One region of the Virgibacillus kimchii genome, then DNA from elsewhere that is predicted to be linked to it. Evidence: riboswitches for the same ligand, from Rfam matches in the RefSeq annotation. Region 1 holds a riboswitch; the other holds the start of a gene.
What was found. A riboswitch is a leader RNA that binds a small molecule or an ion and turns the genes downstream of it on or off. The one in region 1 is predicted to bind cyclic di-GMP.
Positions count from the first base shown of each region.

Region 2: another riboswitch for cyclic di-GMP. It lies ahead of ACZ42C_RS10385 (chemotaxis protein CheX); the one in region 1 lies ahead of ACZ42C_RS13985 (anti-repressor SinI family protein).

Region 1 is NZ_AP043951.1:2,919,067-2,923,288, reverse strand. It holds gene ACZ42C_RS13990 (S8 family serine peptidase) at 1-2,084, shown strand, start outside; gene ACZ42C_RS13985 (anti-repressor SinI family protein) at 2,291-2,455, opposite strand; cyclic di-GMP riboswitch class I at 2,473-2,563, opposite strand; gene ACZ42C_RS13980 (DUF6612 family protein) at 2,976-4,222, opposite strand, start outside.
Region 2 is NZ_AP043951.1:2,111,471-2,115,692, reverse strand. It holds gene ACZ42C_RS10390 (M14 family zinc carboxypeptidase) at 1-1,136, shown strand, start outside; cyclic di-GMP riboswitch class I at 1,369-1,461, shown strand; gene ACZ42C_RS10385 (chemotaxis protein CheX) at 1,777-2,241, shown strand; gene ACZ42C_RS10380 (chemotaxis protein CheA) at 2,262-4,222, shown strand, end outside.

The DNA.
Region 1 (4,222 bases):
ATGAAAATGACGGCTGGTATATAGATGATGTTAAGGTGGTCAACGATAGTTCGGGAGTGAGCATTGCAAATCAAGTATATGATGAAAACGCAACGTTGAACATACCGGAAGAACAAGTGAATGATAAATTACAGCCGATGTTGGAATTTAATGGAGTGGAGAAGGAATCGGAAAACACAAGAGAAGGAAATGAAGCATTCAATGAAGGAATTATACCTGTTGAGGCAACAATTAAGGTTGAAGAGACCGGTTGGGAGACCGAAACAGATTTAAGAGATGGCAGTTTTGCTGTCCACCATAAACCAGGTGAATATACGCTGCACGTAGATGCTTATGGGTACGAACAGGAGACTGTAGCCGTCTCACTTACAGAAAAAGAAACCATCTCACCGGAAATCCAAATGACTCCTTTACCAAGGCAATCTATTTCCGGAACGGTAGAAAGCACCATGGGACAGGAGATTGAAGACGCGACAGTCTTTTTACTGGAAGATGAAAACAGCGGTCGCATTTCTACCAATGAAGATGGAACATACCAACTTGAAGCCATCGAGGGAACCTATTCGTTAAAAGCATATGCCGATGGTTATTACGCTAAAACGGAAGAGATCACCGTTGTAGAAGGAGAAGATTTACAGCTGGATATTACACTGGAACCTTTCTATGAAGCGGGAGACTCAGAAATAGCATATGACAGTGGATCCTATGCGAGAAATCTTGCGTTCAGCAAAAAAGGAAGCGGATTTGCTGTGAGAATGTCTCTGGAGGAAGGGGGATCTTCCGCCATGCTTACCGGCGCCAAATTGCAGTTTTGGGCGGATCATGTACCACAACCTGGCGGGACGGACATAATGATTGCTGTTTATGATGCCAATGGGGAAAATGGTGCACCCGGAAATAAACTGGCCGGTCCGGTAGAGGCGACAGCAGTTCGTGATTTAGATACGTGGACAGAAGTTGATTTGACGCATTTAGGTGTTGTGGTCGAAGATGATTTTTATATTGTCTATCTGCAGGCAGACGATTATCCGTATATTCCGGGATTTGTTGCAGATGGAGAATCCAATAATTATGCTGATCGAAGCTGGCAGTATGCAGGTGGACAATGGACCAAATCGGATGGCGGTTCAGGCAACTTTATGATTCGTGCAAATGTGGATTACGGCGAAGAGCCGGAGTATGTGGCTCCAGAAATTACTGCTCCTGAGGATGGGCTTATTACCAATGAAGAAGAGATCGTCGTAGAGGGAACGGGAAACCCAAATACAGCTGTTCACATTACAAGTGACAGTAATACGGTCGGAACAGGCATTGCAGATGAAAATGGGGAGTTTTCCATTAATGCCACATTGGAAGAAGGGGCAAACGAATTGCAGGCCATCACATTTGTTGATGATGAGCCCGTGGCGGAATCCAATGTAGTATCTGTGGTACTGGATACGCTGGCACCTGAGCTTCGTATAGAGAGCCCTGAAGAGGGAGAGACCCTTACAGAAACATTCGTAATGGTAGAAGGGACAGTGGAGGATCAGCATCTTGACAGGGTTGAAGTGGAAGGAATGGAAGCTGATGTGGACGACAGTGGGCATTACTCCAGGGAAATATCGCTGGGGCCAGGAGAGCAGACAATCGAAGTGACTGCATATGATGCAGCTGGAAACTTTGCCCATAATCATGTGACAGTTTTCGTGGAAACAGAGGAGGAAGAAGAGGGGCCGGTGATTGAAAATGTAACACCGGAAGAAAATATTTATCTCTCTACCGGTGAAAGTGTCAAAATCACATTTGACAGTGAACCGGGTCTTCGGTCAACCTTCCAAATTTACTTGCCACTGGCAGAAAGTTTTTCGCAGATATCCGGACCGGGGCCGATAGAATTGCCGATGATGGAAATAGAAAACGGTAAATATGTAGGTTACTGGACCGTGCCGACAAACTTGACGGCAGCCGGAGCGCAAATTCAGGTTAAGGGAGTAGATCAGGCAGGAAATGAAGCAACGGAGCTGGCAGATGGCAGATTATTTATAAATGTAGAAGAAGAACAGGATGAGCAGGCTTCATTGTTTTTGAATCGGCTAAAGTAAGTGCCCTGATGTGTAATTGACTTTCGGCAACCTCTCGGACCATGAAGGGCGGGAGGTTGCTTGTTAATAAAGTATTCGATGTAGGACTTATTGCATTTTAGTTCATATTCTCAAAAATAAAAAAGAGGACAGAAAATTGTCCTCATCGGCAACTTTATATTCACTCTTACGCACTTGAATTCTCAGCTGTCCCAAAAATCGTTATACTATGTTCCTTTTTCGTTAAACATTATCCATTTCACATATGTAAAGTTATAAAGAAGGTGTCGGACTTCCAGTTTGGTAAGTCCACTGTTTTTTGCCATTTTTATTAATTCAACCCATTCTTCATCAAGATGCCTAATTTCCACTGAATTTTCTTGTTTTACCATGTCAATTAACCCCCAATTGAGGCAGCCCAGCCACCATAGGAGTATAATATAACCCTTAGGTCTGCAGCTTTGCGTATCAACCTTTCGGAAGAATTGCCTTTTCACTCTTGATGTAGTGCTATTTTACTATATTTGTTAAGCATGTACTACCACTTTTTTACAAGATTCGTTCGACATATTTCGCAGATAATCTATAACCAGGTTGTTTAGTTCGAGCTTTTCCAATAACAATTGCTTCAAATTCTTTCATTTCTCAGTAATAAACCATAGGAACTTGATAACGAAACTCCCCGCAATTTTGGATCAATTTCAACTATCGCTACCCACAGTAAACTTGAAGAATATGTTTACTCTCGGAGTAGATAGGACGAAGGTTACGTTATTCATTCATCCGAGACACTTAACATAAGGATATACTACAGAATTTTGGGCTTATTGGACGTATGCTGATTTTAATGTAACCATTGAATGATACAAAAAGCTCCCGCCAGCAATATCTGTTCGGGAGCCATTCTATCTTTTACTGTACAAACCCTGCTAAATATTGATCCTGCATGAGGACCGTATAGGTGCCGGCGCCGTCCAGCATGACGTGGACTTCGACTTCTATAGGGTCAAGGAGTTCATCAATGTCATAATATTTTTCGGTTAATAATTCAAGGTTCTTGGAATCAAGTTCATCATCTGCAATTTCGCCTTCTTCATAAAGCGCGATCAGTTCCTGTTCTGTTTCGAGATACACGGACGTATCACTGAAACCTTCCACTGAAACGGTGACCGTAATATTTTCTGCCGACTGGGCATCTGCACCGGTTATTTCATACTCCGTCGTGGATAATGCATGTATAAATGCGTCTGCTAAATCTATGATTTCTTCCTCTGTTACATTGGCACCCGCCATATTTTGCTGGGTATTCTGGATGTATATTTCCTTGAAAAAGTCCCGTTGCATTTCAGCCTCGGATACTTTTTCCTCTTCCGGATAATTGTCCGGTGCCCGGTTGATAAATTCTTCGGCATTCTGAAAGACAGTCGCCTGAATCAGCGCATCAAGATAAGCGGCTGCTTCCGTTTCCAAGGTTTCCCGCTCTTCATCACTTATTGAAATCTGCCCGGGGACATCAGTGTCAGTGCTGTTGTCAGGATCTTCAGCAGTATCTTCTTCCATGGTTACAGCCGGTAATGCCACTTCTTCGGTTTCATTGTAATTTGTATAGGTATAAACATAGCTTTCATCCTGGGAAAAGTCATGTTCTTCGATAGAATAGCTTATATCCTGTTCCACATGCTGAATCAGATTTGTTTCTTTATCAATAATGATTTCTAATACATAATTATCAATGTGAATATTGGAAAGTTCAATATTGCTTCCCAAGAAATTAGACAGGGAGTCGATGGATGGCTCTACAAAACCCCTGCCAATCTCGTCTATGTCTGCTTCCTCACCGTTGTATGTAAAGACATAGTAATCTTCCTGCTCTTCCCAATCAAATTTTTCATACAGGTTCTCATTCAGTTCTCCAAAGAAGACAAGTGGACCTTTCATAAATCTAAATTGCCTGTCTAAGGCGCTTTCCACTTCATTTGCATCCGCTCCGGTTTCTGCAATCGCATCTGCTACTATTCCGTCATCATATTCAATCAGAAAGTCATCATTACTTTTATAGAGGGCAAAACCCGGTTCGTTCATCCTGTAGTAGTCCACATTGTTATCAAAATCAAAAATGGCATTTCCGGTAACTGTTTCCCCTCCGTCCGTTTCTTCAA
Region 2 (4,222 bases), 810 kb from region 1:
TCAGTGAAGTGGAAAGCGTTGAACTGGAAGGGAGTCTCGAAGGAGATGGACCTTATGAGATTGCCAATAGTTCCGTAGAATCTATAGCATTCGTGAATAAGTTGATGGAAAATGGTTTCCCTGTATATAAAGGAGAAAATGGAAACTATTATGCGGAGCCGGGGGATAGAGATTTATTAAGTGAACTCGTCCGGGAAACTTCAGGAATTAGTTTGAAAACAAAAGCGATTCCAAATGAAGCTAGCTTATTGGATAAAGTAAATGTAGCTGTCTTTAATGATCGCGGAATACATGGAACCCGTACGGCGCTTCAACGGTTGGGTTTCCAGCCAGTTGACATTGAACCTGAAGACATCGTGGAGAACGGTTTGGATGAATTTGATGTGCTCATTGTAAATGGTCCTTCCATTCATGGAAGTGATGCGTATAAGCAGCAGATAGAAGAATTTATTGAAAACGGTGGAAAATACATTGCAATTGGTGCACAAGCATCCAATGCAGCAGCAGAACTTGGATTAGCTGATGTTACAGTCAATAGTGGCGGAAGAAACAGCAACGGTATTGTAACGGTTGATTTCAAAGATACCTCTTTAACTGCTGGTTATGGCAGCCGTGATTTTGGTTTTGTCTATGAGCCGGTATGGTATACCGATTTAGAAAATGATAGAGTTGTAGCGTCATATGGTGAACAAGATTTCTTTAGAGCAGGGTTTTGGCAAAATAGTCAAGTTGCCCAGGGTCAGCCTGTTATCATAAAAGGACATCATCCAGGCGTGACATTGCTGGGACTGGAGGCTGGATTTAGGGATCATCCTGAAAATCTATACAGACTTCTTTCAAATGCAATTTATCCTGGTGAAGAGACGATATTGACAACCATTGAAGGGATGCAAGAGCGTGTAGGGCGTTACCAAGAAGAAGGTGAAATTGAAGAAGAACAGGTGATAAGTTCATTAAGAACCCATTTAATTGCAGTTAATCAATATGCAGATCAGAATGAAGGGGAGAAAGTTATCAAGCATATGGGAGGTTTCGAGCAATTGCTTGATGCATATTATGATGCTGAGCAGATCTCTGATAAAGCATATACTATTTTAAAAACGGATACGGAATCTATAATTACCAAATGGAGATAGAATGTAGGAAATAGTTGTTATAATACCCGGTGACTTTTATGGTTCACTGGTTTATGTGATTTCAAAATTGGGGTCAGACCCCTCAATTCGCAATATTTAGAATTGGGGGGTCTGACCCCAATTTATTCACATTCAGTTCACATCTTTTTTATTTTGGTGCTTAAACATTTATTAATGTTTGCCGATAAATAATGTGGGTCTAAAGTAATGGTTCTAATATCATGATTTATATAGAAGAAAAAGGCAAACTGCTTGAAAAGGCAGGACGTAAAGCTAAGGGTCTATGGTGTCAACGATAAGACATGATGATCGCTTGGCTGCCAAACTTTAAAGTACAAATGTATTTTTAATATCTTTGGCTATTCTATTATGTCTTGAATAGTCTTTTTTTTTTCGTGGAGAAAATCTAGAAATGATACTAACCGGGAAGGGAAATCGTACTTAATTAATATAAAGAAGAATAAACACTGTAAAGTCTTGCAGCTCTTCTTAGAAAAAAGGCACCCTGACAACCACTTACTTTGCATCCACGCTTAGTAGCTAACTCCAGTAAACAAAACATGGAAATAAATAGAAGAGTAGAAGTACAAATATTGCCAAACTATGATATTGAAATAGAGGTAGATGAGGAGGAAATATAATGCAAGTAACCATTAACGAACGAAATAAGGTCGTCACTAATCTGTTGAATGGTACGTTAACATCTTTGGAAGGGGTCGTTCCTATTGAATTTACAAGATCTGCCCCCAGGCTTTTGGACCAGAATTGTGGTTTGGAATTTGGGGTTCTAATTGGAATTATTGGTGATGTCAAAGGGAAACTGATATTGTCAGGGGATCTGGCAACGTTCAGCAGCATTGGGAATGCCATGTACGGGATGCCGCTCGAAGGCGAAATGCTTTTATCCTTCAGCGGGGAGCTCGGAAATATGATTGCAGGTGGGTTGTCAGCAAATATTGCTTCAGAAGGTGTGGATATTAATATCACTTCACCTACCATTATGCAGGGGGGCACTACATTATCAGGATTCAAACAGGGTATTAGCGTTGCAGCCGCCTTTGAACAAACTGGGGATTTGAACCTGTCCCTGCTGCTTGATTCATAGGTTGAAAGGAGGAAACAGATATGGAGACAAATGATTATCTTGATGTATTTCTGGCAGAAAGTGATGAACATTTACAGGCCATGAACGACCATCTCCTGGAACTGGAAAAGAACCCGGAGAATCTGGATATTATTCAAGAAATTTTCCGGTCAGCTCATACATTAAAAGGAATGGCAGGAACTATGGCATTCCATGACATTGCTTCATTGACCCATCAAATGGAAAATGTATTTGACAATATGAGGAACAACAAATTATACGTGAGCGAAGATATTGTTGATATTATATTCCAGGCATTGGAAGCTCTGGAGAAAATGGTGGATTCCATTCGCAACGGTGAAAGTGGCAGTATGAATGTGGATACGCTTGTTACCCGGTTAAAGGAATTAGATGGGGAAAATGGCAATATTGAAGGCCGGAGCAACACTCCTGAGGAATTGGAGACTCCGGACGTGAACTTGGATGAATACCAGATGACAGTCGTGAAACAGGCAAAAGATCAGGGGGTTACCCCTTTCCAAATAAAAGTAAAGCTTACAGAGGATTGTTTGTTAAAGGCAGCACGAGTTTATATGGTTTTTGAAGTGTTGGAAGAGTTCGGGGAGATTATCAAATCTGTTCCTTCCGTGGAAGAGCTGGAAGCGGAAGATTTTGATACTTTGTTTTCGGTAATTATTGTGTCAAAGTCACCTGCACCTGAAATGGAGTCCCGCATACATAAAGTTTCGGAAATCCAGTCCGTTTCAATAAGAGAATTAAATCCAAATGTTAACAACACTGCAGGTGAAAAGAAGCAGCCGAATAAATCGGAAGAGAACGAAAAGTCGCAAGTGAAATCCAAAAGTAAAAAGCACACTACTGCTAAAACGATCCGTGTCAGCAGTGAGCGGATAGATCATCTCATGAATCTTTTCGAGGAATTGGTACTCGACCGTGGTCGTCTGGAAGATATTTCAATGAAAAAAGATGACTATGAATTAACAGAAACTGTGGAGCATATTGCTAAGGTTTCACAGGACATGCAGGATTTAATTTTGACGATGCGCATGGTGCCTGTGGAGCAGGTTTTTAACCGATTTCCAAGAATGGTCAGGGGGCTTGCGAAAGATCTCGATAAGGAAATTGACCTTGAAATAATCGGTGCTGAAACAGAGCTTGATCGGACGGTGATTGATGAAATTGGTGATCCGCTGGTTCATCTTATCCGTAATTCCATAGACCATGGCATTGAGACGGGGGAAGAACGTAAGAAAGCAGGCAAGCATAGTAAGGGACGATTATGCTTACGCGCTTACCACAGCGGCAATCACGTTTTCATTGAAATAGAAGATGATGGTGCTGGCATAAACCGTGAGAAAGTTATTAAAAAAGCGATAGAGAATGGGATGATTACCGCTAATCGTGCTGAAGACTTAAAGGACGAGGATGTTTATCAGATGATCCTTGCTTCCGGGTTCAGTACAGCGGATAAAGTCTCTGACGTTTCGGGCCGCGGTGTTGGTTTGGATGCAGTCAGTAAGAAAATTGAATCACTGGGCGGGCATATTTACATAGAATCAGCGCCTGGTGAGGGAAGCAAATTTTCCATTCAATTACCATTAACGCTATCTATCCTTTCCAGTTTATTGGTGCATGTTCAAGAGGAAGTTTTCGGGATTCCACTTTCTTCTGTTGTCGAAACAGTATTGCTGGAAGAGAAAGATATGATGCATTCCCATCGCCAGAAAGTAATGGATTTCCGCGGCAAAGTCATTCCTCTCCTTTCATTGCAGGAAGTACTCGAAGTGCCGCCTCAGGAACAGGAGGAGAAACAGAAGAAGTTATCTGTAGTCATTGTAAAAAAAGGAGAAAAGATGACGGGACTAATTGTGGATTCATTTATTGGTAAAAAGGAAGTAGTCTTAAAATCGCTGGGAGATTATTTGCAAGATGTTTTTGCGATTTCCGGCGCGACGATTCTTGGAAATGGTCAGGTTTCCCT